4 regions of the Pseudoalteromonas sp. OFAV1 genome follow, and region 1 is predicted to be linked to each of the others. Evidence: predicted binding sites of a transcription regulator. Region 1 holds the regulator's gene; each other region holds the start of a gene.
The links. The regulator sigma-54, encoded in region 1, starts transcription at its own class of promoters, with help from an activator protein. The targets are predictions, from matches to a motif close to GTTGGCACGNNNNTNGNNT.
Positions count from the first base shown of each region.

Region 2: L1267_RS04185 (BON domain-containing protein) is a predicted target of sigma-54. The motif match lies at 1,012-1,030, and genes of this name have one in related genera.
Region 3: L1267_RS19855 (YggN family protein) is a predicted target of sigma-54. The motif match lies at 2,599-2,617, and genes of this name have one in related genera.
Region 4: L1267_RS04100 (LruC domain-containing protein) is a predicted target of sigma-54. The motif match lies at 1,750-1,768, and genes of this name have one in related genera.

Region 1 is NZ_JAKGBG010000008.1:42,727-47,473, forward strand. It holds gene rapZ (RNase adapter RapZ) at 1-838, opposite strand, end outside; gene ptsN (PTS IIA-like nitrogen regulatory protein PtsN) at 839-1,291, opposite strand; gene hpf (ribosome hibernation promoting factor) at 1,295-1,582, opposite strand; gene L1267_RS06605 (RNA polymerase factor sigma-54) at 1,609-3,105, opposite strand; gene lptB (LPS export ABC transporter ATP-binding protein) at 3,223-3,948, opposite strand; gene lptA (lipopolysaccharide transport periplasmic protein LptA) at 3,945-4,466, opposite strand; gene lptC (LPS export ABC transporter periplasmic protein LptC) at 4,456-4,747, opposite strand, start outside.
Region 2 is NZ_JAKGBG010000005.1:733-5,479, forward strand. It holds gene L1267_RS04180 (LiaF domain-containing protein) at 79-735, opposite strand; gene L1267_RS04185 (BON domain-containing protein) at 1,065-1,634, shown strand; gene L1267_RS04190 (YqaE/Pmp3 family membrane protein) at 1,692-1,850, shown strand; gene L1267_RS04195 (hypothetical protein) at 2,105-2,314, shown strand; gene L1267_RS04200 (methyl-accepting chemotaxis protein) at 2,299-4,326, opposite strand; gene L1267_RS04205 (NADP-binding protein) at 4,450-4,747, shown strand, end outside.
Region 3 is NZ_JAKGBG010000050.1:20,047-24,793, reverse strand. It holds gene L1267_RS19880 (cytochrome b/b6 domain-containing protein) at 1-190, opposite strand, end outside; gene L1267_RS19875 (AzlC family ABC transporter permease) at 343-1,050, shown strand; gene L1267_RS19870 (AzlD domain-containing protein) at 1,047-1,346, shown strand; gene L1267_RS19865 (glutathione peroxidase) at 1,533-2,015, shown strand; gene L1267_RS19860 (PA3496 family putative envelope integrity protein) at 2,072-2,260, opposite strand; gene L1267_RS19855 (YggN family protein) at 2,653-3,453, shown strand; gene L1267_RS19850 (aminotransferase-like domain-containing protein) at 3,516-4,747, opposite strand, start outside.
Region 4 is NZ_JAKGBG010000004.1:192,734-197,480, forward strand. It holds gene L1267_RS04100 (LruC domain-containing protein) at 1-1,716, opposite strand, end outside; gene L1267_RS04105 (ATP-binding protein) at 1,941-4,097, shown strand; gene L1267_RS04110 (M28 family peptidase) at 4,090-4,747, opposite strand, start outside.

The DNA of each region.
Region 1 (4,747 bases):
CTTGCTCGCGATGGCGGATTTTTACGTTCGCATGCGTTTTTGAAAAGCTATCACCAATGGTCTGCGCTAAATATACCGAGCGATGTTGCCCGCCAGTACAGCCAATTGCGATAGTAAGATAGCTTCGATTGTTACGCTCAAGGTGAGGTAACCATGTTTGCACAAATGTTTGAATTTGCCATGTAAATTTTTGCACTATGCTATGACTTGCAAGGTAATCTTTTACTGGTTGATCTAAGCCTGTGAGTGGCTTTAGATCTGGCTCCCAATGTGGATTTGGTAAAAAACGTGCATCAAATACGTAATCGGCTTCTTTAGGAATACCATGTTTAAAGCCAAACGACATAAAGGTGATAATCAGCTTTTTATCTTTTTTACCTAAGATCTTTTCACGAATAGATTCAGCTAACTGATGAACACTCAGGTCGGTGGTATCAATCATAAAATCAGCGCGCGTGATCAGTACATCCAGTAATACTCTTTCTTGCTTAATTGCTAAATCGAGTGGCAGCGAGTCAATCGATAGAGGATGTAAGCGTCGCGTTTCAGAAAAGCGTTTGATCAGAGTTTGGTCATCACTGTCTAAATAGAACAGTGTTGGGTTTGCGAAACCTGGCAGGTATTCAAGAATATCATTAAACTCTTGCTGCTCTTTCGGTAAGTTACGCACATCTATGCTGACTGCTATTTTGTCATAGTTGTCTGAAACGCTACGAACAAGCGAAGGTAATAAGTTGACTGGGATATTATCAACACAGTAGTAACCCAAGTCTTCAAGTACACGTAAAGCGACCGATTTACCTGAGCCTGAGCGACCGCTGATGATAATTAATTCCATTTATGCCTCTGCTGATATGACCTGAAACAGTTCGTGGTCTGTTTTGGCGCTACGTAACTGTTTACAAAACTCCTTATCTTTTAGTCTATCAGCAATTGTCGATAAGGTCTTTAGGTGAAGTTGGCTGTCTCCATCTGGTACGATGAGTGCAACGAAAATATCCACAGGTCGGTTATCAATTGCGTCAAAATTGATTGGGGATTCACTCACTATGACAAATGCCTGTGGTTGCTCTGCACCACTCATGCGGCCATGTGGAATAGCAATGCCACGACCAATACCTGTACTGCCTAATTTTTCTCTATTGAGTAAGGCATCAAGGACGTCTTGTTGAGATAAATGAGGAAGCTGCTGGTGAGCCAGCTCGCTGATATATTCAAGGATTCTTTTTTTGCTATTAAAAAGGACCGCAGCTTTGCTGCAGTCCTGGTTAGTAAGTGAACTAAGTTTCATAATTTAGTGTCGAGCTAATTTCTCTTTGTGTTTAATGACTTGACGATCTAGTTTATCGATTAGCGAGTCAATGGCTGCATACATATCTTGGTGTGCAGTTGAGGCAAAGAGCTCGCCTCCATTTACATGTAAAGTTGCTTCTGCTTTTTGGCTTAATTTTTCTACATCTAGAATGACATGTACATTATTAATGTGGTCAAAATGCCTTTCTAGTTTTGCAAACTTGCTGTTTACATAGTCTCTTAATGAATCAGTGATTTCTACATGACGACCAGTTAAATTTAGTTGCATAAGCATTTTCCTTCTATGTAAAACGTCTAAATCAAACTCTTACGCTGATTAGACGGAGGTATCGCTAGAGACTCTCGATATTTTGCAATTGTGCGTCTAGCTACTTTAATTCCTTGCTCAGCCAATATATCTGCAATTTTACTATCACTCAATGGTTTAGCTGAGTTTTCTGCAGCGATAAGCTTTTTGATCAAAGCGCGAATTGCTGTTGATGAACACTCACCACCGTTTTCTGTGCTGACATGGCTTGAGAAGAAATATTTCAACTCAAAAATCCCGCGAGGGGTGTGCATGTATTTTTGTGTTGTAACACGTGAAATTGTCGATTCATGCATTTCGACCATTTCTGCGACATCGTTCAGCACCATTGGTTTCATGGCTTCTGGGCCATGTTCAAAAAATGCTTGTTGTTGCTGTACGATACAATTGGTCACTTTTAAAAGTGTATCGTTACGGCTCTCTAAGCTTTTAATAAACCATTTAGCTTCTTGTAAATGAGAGCGAATAAACTGGCTATCGCTGCTCGATTTTACTGAGCGTGACATAGCTGCATATTGGCTATTCACTCTAATTTTTGGCATACAATCTGGGTTTAGTTCAACGACCCAACGACCTTTAACTTTTTTAACCGATACATCGGGTATAACGTACTCAGACTCTTCGCGAACTATGCTGTCTGCTGGCTTAGGGTTTAAGCTGTGGATCAGCGTCATTACTTCTTTTAGTTCGCTTTCTTTAAGCTTAGTCTTTTTCATCAAAGTGCGATAGTCGCGACTTGCTAATAATTCAATATGCTCAGATAAAACCATTTTAGTTTCAGCTAAATACGGCGTACTCGCATCGAATTGGCGAAGCTGGATACATAAGCACTCTTGTAAGCTACGGGCACCAATCCCTACTGGATCAAACAACTGTATTCTCTTTAAGACCGCTTCGACTTCATCTAGTTCGATTTCTTCTTCATCATTATTTTGATTAAAACTTTCGACTATGTCTTCGCAGCTAACAGTTAAAATACCTGAGTCATCAATTGCCTCTACGATGGCGACAGCGATCGCTTCATCGGTTGGGCTAAATGGTGTGAGTTGTAATTGCCACATAAGGTATTCATGGAGGGTTTCAGTCGATGCACCTTGATAAATTGACTCATCTTCTGGCATTGGACCTGATGATGTTGATGGGGCAGCACTCATGTACTCATCCCATGTCACATCCATGGCTAAATCGTCACTAACGGTGTCTTTGTTAAGGGCATCGCTGCTTTCTTGTTCGTACTCACTCGGCGCTTCTTCGGCCGATGCACTTAGCTGAGTATCATCAGATTCAGCTTTTTGCTCGTTCTTACCAATGTTTTCATCGTTGTAATCTGCTTCTTCCACTTCAAGCAGAGGGTTACTATCAAGTGCTTCTTGAATTTCTTGCTGGAGATCCAATGTACTAAGCTGCAGCAAGCGAATTGCTTGTTGCAGTTGTGGAGTCATTGTAAGTTGCTGGCCCATGCGCAGCTGTAATGATTGCCTCATGTATCCCTAACAATCCTTTTATGTGTTATCGACACCTGTGCAGTCACAGGTAAATTTATATCGATTTATTGTCATTGTTATTTAGTTTAGCAGATGCGCTAGATGGTGGCTTATTGGTTATAGCCTGAATTGCTCACCTAGATACACATCGCGTACGGTTTGGTCAGCTAAAACATGCTCAGGTGTTCCTGATGCAATTAGCTCCCCATGAGAAACAATGTAGGCTTTTTCACAAACATCAAGGGTTTCTCTAACATTATGGTCAGTGATTAATACACCAATACCACGATTTTTTAAGTGTTCAATAATTTTCTTTATATCTAACACTGAAATAGGATCAACACCAGCAAAAGGCTCATCTAACAAGATAAATTTAGGATTTGCGGCTAATGCCCTAGCAATTTCTACGCGACGACGCTCGCCCCCAGATAAAGCCATACCTTGACTATCACGAATATGCTGAATACTAAATTCATCAAGTAAGTTGTTGAGTGTTTCTTCTCGGCCTTGTTTATTTAAATCTTTACGCGTTTCTAAAATAGCCATTAGGTTTTGATAAACCGTTAACTTTCTAAAAATAGATGACTCTTGTGGTAGGTAACCAATCCCTAAACGTGCTCGGCTATGCATTGGCAAAAGTGTAATATCATTATCATCAATGCTGATCTTGCCTTTATCGCTAGGTACTAAGCCAACAATCATATAGAAAGTGGTGGTTTTGCCTGCGCCATTTGGGCCAAGCAAACCAACGATACTGCCCGCTTCAACCTCAAGACCCACATTTTTGACAACTTGGCGGCCTTTATAACTTTTTGCTAAAAGCTCTGCTTTTAATGTGCTCATGGTTGGCCTTTATCGTCTTGTTTGTTGTCAACAGGCACTAAGATTGTGTGTACACGGTCTGTTGAGTTTTCGTCTTTTTCTGCGCTAATTAGTTGTTGTGCCATATCATAAGTAATGCTTTTCGCTGTTACTTTTTGGCCTGCTTGAGTCACTTCGGCTTCGCCATTTAAAGTTAAGAAGCGCTTGGCTACGTCGTAGCGAACTTCTTCTGCACTGGCGCTCATTACCGTGCCATCTGCTTGCTTTTCTTCAAAATAAGCAGGCTTACCTGTGGCGATAATTAACTCAACAGTACCTTCTGTATCACCACCATGGGCTTCAAGGCGTTCGGCTGTGATCCGGCGGTTACCATGTATAATTTCGACATTGCCTTCAAATATACCAACGCCATCTTTTAGCTTACCAGTTTGGCGATCTGAGCTTATGCTAATTTGTGCGCCTGTCTGCTCGGCAGCTACGCCTGAAAAGGCAATCAATAAGCTTGGGATCAGGAGTAATTTCTTCAGTTTATTGGTCATAGTATATGGTTCGTGTATGGTTAGTTAGCTCTACAATCTCGGTTTTTAAATTAGCTTTTAGGCCTTTACCGGTAATTTTTAAATTTGGTCCTGTTAGCGTCACAGGTTGCTTCGAAAACATGGTCATTTGTTCTATATCAACGTTAATGTTTTCAGCTTTAATATCTTCGATCATGCCATTATGGGTTAAGTTTTTAGCAACAACATCGCCTTCAAAAATAAGCTGATCGTTTTCATATAAGGTGGCTTCTTTAGCTTTTACTTGCCAAATTTGCTGGTCG
Region 2 (4,747 bases), on a different contig from region 1:
TCATTGGTGAAACGTATGCAATATCTTGTCGCCATAAATGACGACCTACATTAACATAATCGCAACTCGCAACTTTTACTACATCTTATTCATCTCTTTCCAACTGGCTTTTAGACTGTTGGCAAAGCTGATGAACTTTTCTTTCATGGTACGTTTAACTGAAATCTCGACTGAGCCTAGCCATACATTACCTTCAATGGTAATGGTTGGGCCTTGGCCTTTATTTAAGGCGACTGATCTGTTCTCTACACTGCCAATAACACTGAACAGCTTTGATACCACATTGACATGTTCTGGCACATAGATTTCGTCGTTACCTAAAATACAGTTCACGTAAATAGTGACATGTTGGTGCTGGAAAATCGCTTCGCTAAAATCGAGCTCAATTGAACCTAAGCAGTTTGTAAGGTGAATTTCTTTTGGCACTACCCACTGGCCGCTGCGCTCATTTGAACCCAAAATACTACGAAGCTGCAGACTTTCGTTATCGCTGCTGTGGCCATAATGAGGTTTAAATTGCGCATGCTTTTGCGATTTGTAGTCAATATCAGCTTTTAGCTCTAAGTCAGCAACAAGTTCAACGAGTACTTCGTTGCTGGTGGCTTCCATTGCTTGGTCTAAGCGGCGTTCAAATGCTTCAGCTGAAATAACAGCATGACTGTAGTTATAAATGAGTTGATCAATTACTTCTTCTCTTACTTGATCGATTGGGCGATCTTCAAGTTTAACGGCCATGGTAGTTCCCTGTTGTGATTATCAAAGTGATTTTTATGTTATTCGTAATAAAGCAAAGCTTAGGCCAAATTTTATTTTATTATAAATCAATATGTTGTGTTTTATAGTGTCAACGTTACTTAGTTAAATTAACCACAGATTAATAAAATCAGCAACTAAATGGTTATTTTTGCAATATAGTGAACTTCTTACCGAGCAGCCTGTAAATCTTTACCGAATTGAATATAAATAGTCGCTGAATGAGGGCTTAAGGTATTGAAATTAAACAAATAAATAGTTGGCATTATAGTCGCATTAGTAAAAGTGTCTTAAATCAAAAGGAGAAGATTATGAACACTTTTAACAAATCTATGATTGCCGCTTTAGTAATTGGTGCAACAGCAAGTATGTCAGCTCAGGCAAGCAGTTGGGAAAATGAAAGTAAAGATGCTTGGATTGATGGTAAGGCAGAAACTGTGCTTCTTATGAACACAAACCTTAACAACTTTGACATCAACACTGATGTAACGAATGGCAAGGTTGTACTTACAGGTAAAGTTGATAGTGAATTAGATAAAGAGCTTGCTGAAGAGCTTGTTCTTAGCCTAGATGGCGTTAGCTCTGTTGATAACAAACTAACGGTTGTTAAAAACATGAAGGCTAAGAAAATGAAAGCAGATAAAGCTGATTCAACTGAAAGCGATTTAACAGATGCGAAAATCAGTACTGTAATCACAACACGTTATTTATTTAACTCAGAAGTAGGTGGTACAGACATCGATGTTGATACCGATAACGGTGTAGTAACACTTAAAGGTACCGTTGAGTCTGATGCTGAAAAGCAATTAGCAATCAGTATCGCTGAAAACGCTGAAGACGTTCGCAAAGTAATCGATGAATTAACGATTGTTGCTGAATAACAGCAAGCCTAAATTAGCCCAGCTTTGGCTGGGCTAATAGATTTCAAGGAGTGAGTCATGGATTTAATACGTATTATTTTATCGGTTTTAATTCCACCTCTTGGCGTATTTTTACAGGTAGGTTTAGGTGCGCAGTTCTGGATTAATATTCTTTTAACCTTATTAGGGTACATTCCAGGTTTGATTCATGCTGTGTATATCATCGCTAAGCGATAATTACCGCATTAATCAGCAAGGATGAGTCAGGGAGCACAGCAAGGAGCAGCTGTAGGAGTAAAGGACGATAAACCGCAAGGAGTTTACAGTATGGACAATGTAGCACAGCAAAAAGGACAGCAAGGAAGTAACAAAGCGTTATGGAGTAGCGCACAATGGCAACGCTTTATGGATAAAGTGAACGGAGATGACAGCAAGGAATAAGCTCAGGCTTGGAGCCAAACAGGATGAAGCTAGCGTAAGGAGGTGACTATATGGAACAAGTACAAACGCAACCAACACAAGGATTGACCGACAAAGGAGTTGCTTTATGGAATAAGCAACAGTGGCATGAATTTATGGAACACGCGAAAGCGGTTGCGCCACGATTAACAGGGAAGGCTGACGATAAAAACCCGATGTCATCTTCAGGTGACATCGGGTTTTTAATAACTTCGGCAATTTATCTTTATAACTTAAACTGATTTACTGTCTTATTTAAAGACGCTGCCAATTCATTTAAATCACGTGCTTCATCTGCCAATTCATGAGCATGATCCGCAGTGCTATTAACAAGGTGGTTAATAGCCGCCAGGCTATTATTAATATCTTCTGCAACCACAGTTTGCTGTTCTGTTGAAGTCGCAATTTGATGACTCTGATCTTGTACATTTGTCACTGATTGCGCGATATCTTGCAGTGCTTGCAATACAATTTGCGTTTGCTCAACGGAGCCTTCAGCACGCTCTTGACCCTGTTGCATCATAGTTGATGCTTGTTGAGCAATTTGCTGTAAGCGACTGATCATATTTCGAATATCATCCGTTGACTCTTGCGTTCTGCTTGCTAGTGAACGAACTTCGTCAGCCACAACAGCAAAGCCTCGCCCTTGCTCACCGGCTCGTGCCGCTTCAATTGCTGCATTAAGTGCTAGTAAGTTAGTTTGCTCTGCAATTGAGTTGATTACGTCGATCACAGCGCCAATGTTGCCACTTTCTTGTTCAAGACCTGCAACCACTTTAGATGCTTCGCCGATGTGGCTTGCAAGCGCAGTCATTACTGACTGAGCTTGTGTAGAGCGCTTAGTGCCATCAACTGTAATGGCTTGCACTTCTTCGGCTGCATTATTGGTATGCTGCGCATTACGTGAAATTTCGAGTACTGTAGATGCCATTTCAGTAACAGCGGCACTTACACTATCAACTTGTTGTTTTTCTTGCTGAATTTCATCATTGGTTTTTTGCGATACAATTTTCAGCTGACTAGCTGCTTGGCTCAGCTGCTCTGCTTGCGCAGCAGTGTTGAGCATCATTGCACGTAATTTATCGATGAAGGTGTTCATATGATGAGCAAGCTGGCCAACTTCGTCCTGACTATGAATTTCAATTTTTTGTGTTAAATCGCCATCGCCTGATGCGATATCACGCATGATGTAAGTCAGTTTTGTAAGAGGTTTGGTGATCATTTGCGTGGCCCAAAAGATCATCGCAATGATAATCGCAAGGATGATGATTAATGATGTAGTGGTTGTCATCACCGCATCGTTAACTGGCTCATTAATCATGCTAGTTGGGATCAAAATCCCGACATACCAATCAAGATATGGACTTTCTAGTTCAAGGCGATTGTATACAACGTAATATTGCTCACCTTTAAATGTGACATAGCTGCTACCATCTTTTTGGCTTTTCATCGCGCGGTTTAATTCGCTAAAGCCTGATGTGTCGCTAAATTGTTTTTCGAGGGCATCTAAGCCTTCTTTACCATTAGGGCCTTCGTCAGTCACAGATAATTTATGGCCAGTACGCTCAGAGAAGTGAACAACCTTTTGATTGCCATCTAGCAAAAAGCCAAAACCTTGGCCATTAAAGCGAATGGCCTCAACCATGTCGTTGATATTGTTGAGCTGTAAATCAACCCCACCAAAACCAACAAGTTTGTTTTGTTTATTATAAACTGGTTGTTGTACAACCGCTGAGGCATTACCTGTGGTTAAATCTACAGAAATAGGGCCAACATAAAGTTTGTTGATCTTTAAAGCATCTTGCCACCAACCACGTTTATAAGCGTAATAAGGCTGGCCATTGTAGTGGGTGGTTCGCTCGTTTTCTTTAAAGTATTCGCCTGTTGTTGCTGATGCAAAGAAGGCCGATAGAATGTTGTCATCGTTACCACTGATACGAACAAAATCTTGATTAACGTTGTCGTATCCTGGTTGGTTATCAAGGCTTTGATCACGTTTAGTCCAGTTGTCAAACCAGTTTACTAAATGCGGATTTGTTACGAAGGTTTCAACAACTTTACCGTATTTAGCAAAGTAACCTTGCATTGACAGTCGTTCGCTTTGTAAGTAGCTATCAGCTTCGCGTTGAATCGCTTTGCGAGATAGGTCAGCAATATGATTAACAAAGAAACTAGACGCGATGATCAGTAGTACACTAATCGTCCCGCCAATCAGCAGTAATATTTTTTTACGTAAAGAGAGATTGTTTAACATAGGTGCACGTATTTTTATTATCGGTTAGAGTTATCTATCTAATCATATTTGCGCTTAAATCGCTACTTTGCAAAACGGTAGTTATTAATAAAATATTACAAAATACATAGGGTAAGTTACTAAATGGTTGTGAATGATAATAAAATGGTGGTGCTAGGTGCAGGTTGGTTGGGGCAAGCTCTTTGTCTTAAGGCAAAGGAATTGGCGTGGCAGGTGCAGGGGACACACCGTAGTCGCGATCACGAACATGACTTTCAGCGTCAGTTTGCACTTGAAGATGGTGTACTTAAACATGACGTATCACTTGAAGGAGCATGGTGGGTGTGTGCAATTCCACCGCGTAGCCGCAGCTCAGAAAGTAATTATTTAGATACATTGCAAGCTGGGCTTGAACTTGCCAAGCAGCTAAAGTGTAAAGGTT
Region 3 (4,747 bases), on a different contig from region 1:
GCTTTGCTGTTTTGCTACCAATAAGCCCCCAAACAAGGCGTGTAATAATAAGCGCTAGAGTGAAGTAGCCTGCAGCAAAATGCAGCTCTAACATACCCTCTTCAGCACTAAAATAGAGTGTTGCGATGGCCGCAACTAATAACCAATGGAAGCTTCTTATAAAGCCATCCCATACTTTAACTTTAGACATTGTAACTTTCCCTTTAAAAGACGCTTATAACTTGCAGATATGAAATTTCAGCAACGGGTTCGGCTATACATTATTGCAAACTTCAGTTATTTTGACACACCTCTATTTCAGCCGTTTTGATCTGAGCCATAACAACAAACATGAGCGATAAGATGCATAAATCAACAATAAGAGCCTTGCTAAAAGGATTTTTCGACATGCTCCCCTTATGCCTTGCGGTGTTACCTTGGGGGATTTTATGTGGTTCGTTAGCTGTTCAAAATGGCTTCAGTGCTTTAGAAACACAAGCTATGTCGTTGTTGGTATTTGCAGGCTCTGCGCAGCTAGTCGCAATTGAATTAATGGCCGGCAATACCCCTTTGCTTACTATATTGTTTACCACACTCATTATTAGCTCGCGGCACTTTCTATATGGTTTAGCTATTCGCCACAAAGTCATTGATCAACCTTTTCGTTGGCGCCTTCCTGTTAGCTTTGTACTCACGGATGAATTATTTGCGTTTTCGCACCATCGCAAAGCCTACCGAACAAAAGTGCGCCTTATTTACGCGCTCAGTGCAGGGTTTAGTTTTTATATTGCGTGGAATATATGGACTTTGCTTGGCATAGTCGCGGGAAGCTTACTGCCTGACTTAACAGACCTTGGGCTTGATTTTGCCATTGCTGCCACATTTATTGCCTTAGTTATTCCAGGTGTAAAGAACCTTGCTACGTTGGCTACTGTGCTCACCGCAGGCGTTGTCGCTACGCTTTTAAAAAGTCAAGGCTTTCAGCTATGGTTAGTGACTGCAGCGCTAATAGCCATGACAGTAGGTTATTTAATTAGTCGCTGGCAAGCAAAAGAGGAGCATACACTATGATGACCAGCATTTTATTGATGGCGTGTATTACCTTTTTCACACGTTACTTATTTTTGCACCGCGCATTACCGTTTAAAGTCGGCCCGAAAATGCAGCAATTTTTAAGTTTTAGCGCCCCAGCGGTACTTACCGCAATTTGGGTACCCATCGTCTTTATAAATGAGGGAGAGATTAACTTAGATTGGCAAAACCCTTATTTAAGTGCGGCTGTATTAGCCATCATTGTCGCATATAAAACACATAACATTTATTACACCACGCTTGCAGGCATGGGGCTATTTATCATTTTAAGTTAGTCTTTTTTGTCGCTAAATTTGTACTTTTGGCCTTTCAGAGCAACATACTTTGAGTTTAAAAAACTGACATCAACTCTAACACTGCTCACAGTTGGCTATAAGGTATAAAGTGTGATTAAAATTTATACTTTTATACATCTCTAAAGCGGGTTAGAATTAATTCAACAATAATAATAAGTGATACCTATGAGTGAATTTTATCAACTGAGTGCCACCAGCCTTCAAGGTCAAACTATTGATTTTAAAGACTTTGAAAATAAAGTCGTTCTAATTGTAAATACGGCGAGTAAATGTGGCTTTACCCCTCAGTATGAAGGCTTGCAAGCACTCCACGAAAAATACCATGATCAAGGTCTCGTCATTATCGGCTTTCCATGTAACCAGTTTGGTAAGCAAGAACCGGGAGATGCTAAAGAAATAAAAGAAGGCTGCCTAATTAACTATGGCGTTAGCTTTTTAATGATGAGCAAGGTCGATGTAAATGGCGAACATGCCCACCCAGTTTTTAGATACCTAAAATCAGAGTTACCTGGGTTTATTACCCGCAAAATAAAATGGAACTTCACCAAGTTTTTAATTGGTAAAGATGGCAAAGCTATTAAACGATTTGCTCCTTTAACAAAACCAGAGCAGATCGAAGCTGCGATTATTGCTGCATTAAACAAATAAAATCACATGCCAATAAGCAATAAAGAGGCAAAATGCCTCTTTATTTAAATTTATGCTTAGTCGTTCATGTACTCGTCAAAGTCGTCTTCGCCTAAGTTTCTGCGTAAGCGTTTTTGCTCAAGATAATCTTCTAGCTTCTTCTTAACGCGTTGCTTTTTTTTGTCATGTTGATTACGCCCAACCATTTCGTACTCGTCTTCAACAAAATCGTCATCTAGCGCATCATAACTAAATGTCTTACCCACAACCCACTCCATAAAGTGTTTGAGACCAATTTCACAAATTTAAAGTTTGCTCTGTGAATTGGCAAAGTTTAAAAAGCTCAGTGATTAATTAGTATGTAAAAAACCACCAAAATAAAGCCATATCGCCATGCTAAATGGGTGATATGTCAATATTGTGAATAAATAGCGCTAAATTCGGATTCTGAAAAGTGAGAGTTTTTTATCGTTTCGATAAAACCCATTTATGCATGTTTATTTTTTAGTTAATTTGACCAAATTTTAGTTAAAAATTTAATTCTCATAACTTCTAACTACACTTAATAAAATGATAACCCTATGAAATAAAATAAAAATATAAATTTGGCATTAAGTTTGATTATGTCTAAATGTCATTTCAAACAGGAAAGAAAAAAATGAAAAAGTTATTGTTAGTAAGTTCTTTATTTATCGCTACCAGCGCAATGGCTCATAACGATAATGATACAAATATTTCATTCAGCGGTGAGCAATGTGATGTTGAATTTAAAAATGATGTACGCATCACACCAAGCGAGTTAGAAGTATACACAGCCGATAATCGCTCTATGAAAATCATCGATCAGCACACTTTGTATATCGATGGTCAAAGCGTATCGCTTGATGCTTCACAACAGCAAGCAATTGCAGATTACTCAGACAGCTTACGCAGCCAACTTCCTGAAGTCGCAAATATCGCACTTGATGGCGTAAAAATAGCAGGCGTAGCAATTGAAGAAGTGTCAAAAGCCTTCAACATTGACGGCCTAAACGACATTTCAGAATTAATGGACGATATCAGCGTAGAAGTGCAAAACGCCTTCTATCAACAAGGTGCGTTCACAATGGGTCAGCAAAATTTTGAAAAATTTGGTCAAAACTTTGAAGACCAATTCGATGAGCAAATCGAATCAGCAGTTGAATCAGCCATGATGCAATCAATGGGCAGTATTTTGGTCGCGCTAGGCTCTGAACTTTTAGGTTCGGGTGGCGACATGAATGAGTTTGAACAACGTATGGAAAACATGGGCGCACAAATAGAAGCGCGCGTTGAAACACAGGCAGCTCAACTTGAAGAGCGTGCAGATGCATTATGCGGCAGCTTTGCTGATATCGCTCATAAAGAGCAAGAGTTAGTGGCGCTAGTACCAGAACTAAAAGAGTATCAACTTTTTATCTTCAAACAAAACGCAGAGTAATGAATTAACATCCCTGAACCAAAACACTTGGTCCTTTCGCGCAGAGCTTGCTCTGCGCTTTTTTATTTTTTGGCCAGCACAGTAAGTTGCGATAACGTTTTAATCGACTGCTCTAAATTTTCAGACCAAGGCAAGCCATAACTTAAGCGAAAACAGCTACGGTACTTTTTACCCGCTGAAAATATCAGCCCTGGAGTAATACTGATCCCCGCTTCAAGTGCCAAATGAAATAATTTTACCGCATCATATTGGCTACCAAGATCAACCCAAATAACACAACCCCCTTGCGGGTTACTTATACGCGCACAGCTTGGCATGTGCTGCTGCAAACACCAGATCATACGCTCTTTGTTGGTACTTAAGCGCTGTCTTAGTAAACGAATATTACGATCGTACTCGCCAGTGGCTATAAATTCATACAAGGTCCACTGATTAATAAGTGGCGCAGAGCAACTAAGCGCCCTTTTATAGCGCCTTGCTTGTTCAGCAAACTTACCGGCAATGATCCAACCAATACGGTAACTGGGCGCAGCTGTTTTTGAAAATGACGCGCAGGTGATCACTAAACCCTTTTTTGAATAAGCTTGTGCAGGAGTCGCTCGCTTAGCTGTAAAATGTAGGTCGCCATAAACATCATCTTCAATAAGCACGACATCGCGCTGCTCTAAAAGTGCCACCAATTGTTCACGCTTGGCATCAGGCATAAAGCTGCCAACCGGGTTATTTAATGAGGTAGAAAATACACACGCTTTTATATCATGTTCATCGAGTGCTTGAGCCAAGTCATCTAGCCATATTCCTTCATCAGGACACAGCGGTATTTCCAGTGCCTTTAAACCTAAGCTTTCAATTAATTCGATAATGCCAAAATAGCAAGGCGACTCGATAGCAATAACATCTCCGGGTTTAGCGACACACTTAAGGGCTATCGCCAACGCCTCTTGAGCGCCATTGGTGATCACTAATTCATCGCTATCAACCCCAATGCCGAAGTCTAAATAACGATGAATGAGTTGTTTTTTAAGTGGTGCAAAGCCATCCATCGGACCGTAATTAATTGCCGATGCCCCAGCGAGTGTCATTACCCGACGCATGGTTCTTGCCAATGCTTTATCTGTCGGTGCAGCGGCCACAGGATTGGCAATACCAAATGGCACCACATTAGCTTTGTGGATAGCGCTATATACCTGTTCTATTAAGCCTTGTTTGTTGACCGTGGTAGGTTCTCGACTCAGCCTGACTCGCTTTGGCCGCGACTGATTTAATTGTGAAGACTTTAAAAAGTAACCTGACT
Region 4 (4,747 bases), on a different contig from region 1:
GCTAGAGTCTTTACTTGCATAGGCCCATGTGTCTGGCATCACAATAAAAATTGCGTCTTCTGTTCCTTCTTCAAGGATCGTATGTGTTTGCTGTTCGCCATTAATGATTAAACTGATTGATGCTTGGTCTATTTGACTGCGTAAAATGCGTTTGTTTATACCACTGGGGCTAGATTGATAAAGGCGAACTGCAAACCCGTTGTGAAAAGTGGCACCTATTCCTACAAGATCTCCTTCAATTTTATAACCAAGCGCTTGTCCATCTTTATCAATCAACTTTGTACGGTAATTCATAACCAAATCATTAAAGTCATAATCACCAGCGAAGGGCCATTGGTCTTCATAAGCCAGAGTTACCCAGCCATTCTCACTTGGGTAAGCAAGACTACCGTAGGTATTAATGGGATAGTCTTCAACTTCTCCGCCTGTAACCCCACCTGTTGCAGTTATTGGATTTGCTTCGCTACCGTCTGTAACCCGAAAACGTGCCCATGTTGCCCCCATAACAGCATTACTTGGTACATCAACAAGAACACTGTTATCCCCTTGATTAAGGCGGTATTTACTCACTGTGATTTCGTCTGCATCAAACTGGTAATTTTGGTCCCAATCAAACCAAGCATATAAATAGCCATTATCATTTGGTGATGTGACAATAATTTGGCTTGTTGAGCCGGCAACAAAATCAGTCACAAACTTGACCCCATCGTCAGAGCTATCTACTGATGACTGGAGAAGATCACTGGCAGTGTTTAGGTTTTCTCCATCAACACTTGCGCCGAGATAAACAAGGTTAGATTGGTCTTCATTAGGATCGAACAAGTGTCTTGCACCGCTATCTTCTAACGTTGTTTGATAAGGTCTAGGCGCATCACCAAAATCAATCGAGTTATCTGTAACTTTTACCTCTGCTATAGCACAACGTGCCCCATCATTTTGGTTAGATGTAGGGCCCAATGTAAACACAGACGCAGTTGGTGTATAACCCGACACAGGGCTGATGTTTAAATTAACCCTATGGACTTTACCGCTTCGATTGTTACTAAAATAAAACTGCCCTTGCAAATCAAAGTAAGCTGCGCCATTGGCGCCTGTATCACCTGCAATATCGAGATTTGTAATAAAAACAGGGCCACCATTTTCAACGTTGATCTCATATAAGTCGCCGTTTGATTCAACAGCGTAAAGAAGAGTACTGTGCGGATGAAATGCAAAGTCATAAATAGTGAGATTCCAATTAGCAGAGCCTGGAATTAATTCAGCTTGGTATTGTTCATTTTGTGCTGTTAAATTAATGGCGTAAAGGCCAAAGCGCGGATGATATAAGTAATACACAGCCTTGTTTTGCTGCTCATCAACTAAAATATCACCCACATAAAAGTTCGTATCTGGTAAGCCGCTTACATTTAAACGCTCTAACATGTATTGGTTATTTATGCGTACCACACTTTTAGGGGCTTGCTTACTAAAACCATACATGTATTGGTCTTGGTAATTAAAGCCCACCGCATTAACACTGTCGTTATTAGCTTCGCTTGCAAAATCCATTGCTGCTGCAAGCACTGTCGTTTTCGCAGATACTAAATCAACACCATACATCTGTGCGGGCGAACCCTGAATTAAAAATGCTTTACTTGGACACTGCTCAAATGGTGCTGCACTTACCAAGCCGTTAGCAAGTGCCGCTGTTAAGTAAATGAACATGTTAATTTTCATAATTACACTCTCCTTTGGGTGTGTAATTACTTAAAGCAGCAACCATTCCAAAAAATAAATAGCCTTTTAACAATGCGTTATAAAAATCTAGCCAATATTATTCGCAAGTTGCGAGAAGAATAATTGCATAATGCAATTCCTTTTAGCTATAAAAGCAAATCATTCCCATTTAAAAGTATGACATGCTAGACTAGTTGGGATTTAAAAAAATAATAAACCCTACTATGAAACTTAAAGCCGCTGTTTTTCTGTATTTTGCCTTATCAATGAACTGTGCTTTTGCATCATCATTGCAAAACCATATTGACGAAGCCAGAGCAATCAGTGATTACCAAAAACGATATGAGTATTTATTAAGTATCGATAAACAACTTTTAGAATCGGCAAGCCTTGCAGAAAGAATCAGTTTTAACGTTAGATTAATTCACGTTCATATACAGCTGGGGCAGTTTCAGCAGGCGCAAACAATAATAGATGAGCTTGAAGCAGGCCCAAAATACAAAAACGACTCCCCTATATACAGCGAGTTGTATCTTGCTAAAGCACGACTGGCCTACAGAAAAAGTGACTTAGAAACCGCAATTTCGTTATCTCAACAAAATGTCGCGCTATTTCAGCGTTTGCAACTTAGCGATTATGAAATTGACGCCGTGGCGAGCCTTGTCAGTGCCTATCATAATGCTGGTGAGTATCAAGCCGCCTTGAACTTGCTTGAGGTTTATATTCACGACAACAATCGCGAATTAACCTTAAAGCAAAAAGAAATGCTCTACCATGGTTACTCACGTAATCTTGAGCAGTTAGACCGGTTAACGCTTGCTCTGGAGTATAAACTAAAACGCCGTGAGCTAGTTCAGCAGATGTCACCGTCTATTTCATTACAAGCAGGCATAACCTATTCGATTGCTCAAAGTTATTTAGATTTAGGCCAATACGAAAAAGCAAAGAGCGAGTTTATTACAGCGCTTAGTTTTGATAGACAAACGGGGTCACTTTCAGATATCGGACATAGCTTAGTTAAGTTATCACAATGCGAATATGGGCTACACAATTACACTAAAGCACTTGAATACGCACAAGATGCTCAGCAAGTATTTGCTAGTTATAACAGCACAAGAAATACCGCTTGGGCTAAGCATAATATTGCAATAAATTTGCTTGAAATTGATAAAGCTGATCAAGCATTAGCAATTGAAAAACAAGTAATCACTGAACTGAAAGAAGACGATCACTTATATACTGATGTGTTACTTACATTAGCAAAACTATACATTGGCTCGACTGAGCTTAAACAAGCTAAACATTATGCACAACAAGCCTTTCAATTAAGTAATCAAAAAAATAGGCTGCAAAAGCAGATCCTTGCCCTTGAACATCTAATTACAGTTGCACAACAGCAAGCTGATTATCAACAAGCATTGTCGTATCAACGCACTATCACGGAGCTTGAAAAAAACTTTGCCCATAACAACTACAATCAACGTTTAGCAGAGTTACAAAACTCAATTGCTATTCGCGACCGAGATTTGGCCATTCAAAATTTAAAACTGCAAGACCATGAAAAAAGCCAAGCCATAGCCTCACAGCGTCAAACAATCTTATACAGCATTTTATTATTTAGCTTGCTTTTAGCTGTAATGGGCATCGCATTATTAAGAGTAAAACAAAGAAAACAACTGATTGAACAACGCCGGAATTATCTAGATAAACAAATCAGCCAACGTAGTAAGTTATTATCACAAGTTGCCCACGAACTAAGTGGTCCATTAACAGGGTTGCGCTTACACCTTGAAACTCTGCAAGCTGGTCTTACTCAATTTAATGAGCTTACCTACGAAAAGCTCAACCAAAAAATCACCGACATGGCGACCTTAGTTGCTGATTTAAATAAAATCTCTCTTTTAGAACAAAGTAGTTTTCAGCTCAAGCTAACAGCAATTAATGCTGCTGAATATTTCCAAAGTTTACACGCAGATATGGTGATCCAGCTGGATCAATTTGAAGTGGGATTCACACAAAACATAGCCGATGAATTAACATTAGAGTGTGATGCAACAAGGCTTTCACAGTTATTTGCAAACTTAATCAGTAATTCGCTTAAGTACACGCATCAGCCCGGTAAGATTAATTTAACGATTAGCCAAAGCCAAACACAGCTATTGATCCGCTATGAAGATTCAGCCCCTGGCGTGAGCGATGAAAGTTTAACAAAGATTTTTGACCACCTTTATAGAGTGCCAGACTTAAATACAGTTAAACAATCAGGGTCAGGGATTGGGCTTGCGATAGTAAAACAAATTGTCGAAGCCCATAATTGGCGTATAACGGCAGCCCATAGCGAACTCGGTGGTGTCCGCTATGACTTAACGATTGCTATTTAGGTGATTTGTCTGGCCATTCAAATGCACCAACATCACCAGGAAATACAACCGGTGATTCAATTCCATCTTTGTTCACAGCAGCAACACCAAAATAGTAGTTATCGATAACAATATTTTTCAGTGTTGCTTCGGTGACTTTGCCAACATCACGACTAAATTGCCATTGTGGCTCACTGGTATAACGCCAATAGATTTTATAACTAACCACAGTTGGGTCATCACTTTCATGCCACGCCAAGGTTGTACTTGGCTTTACAGCACCTGAAATACTGACCCCTGTTGGTGGTGCAGGCGCCCATGCCATTGATGCCATCGTCACTGCATTTAGTGACGTTAATTTCGCTGCATAGGCAAAATCAACATGATCAATGGTGTCACCGTAGGTAATACCATTTTCAGCACGTAAGTCTTGGTGTTGTTGGTTATAATTTTCGTTGGTTTCCATTATACGCACAGCTGCAAAGCCAACATCGTTAAATGGACGGTGATGCCCTCCTCGACCAAAACGATCGAGTCGATATACCAACATGGTATCCAGATTTTCAATGTAGCGATCTGCGATTGTATCTATGTAACGCGCAAGGTTACGACTTGCAGAATCAACCTCACCACCGGTAAAACGGCGTTTATGGGCTTGCTCTTTGGTTTCA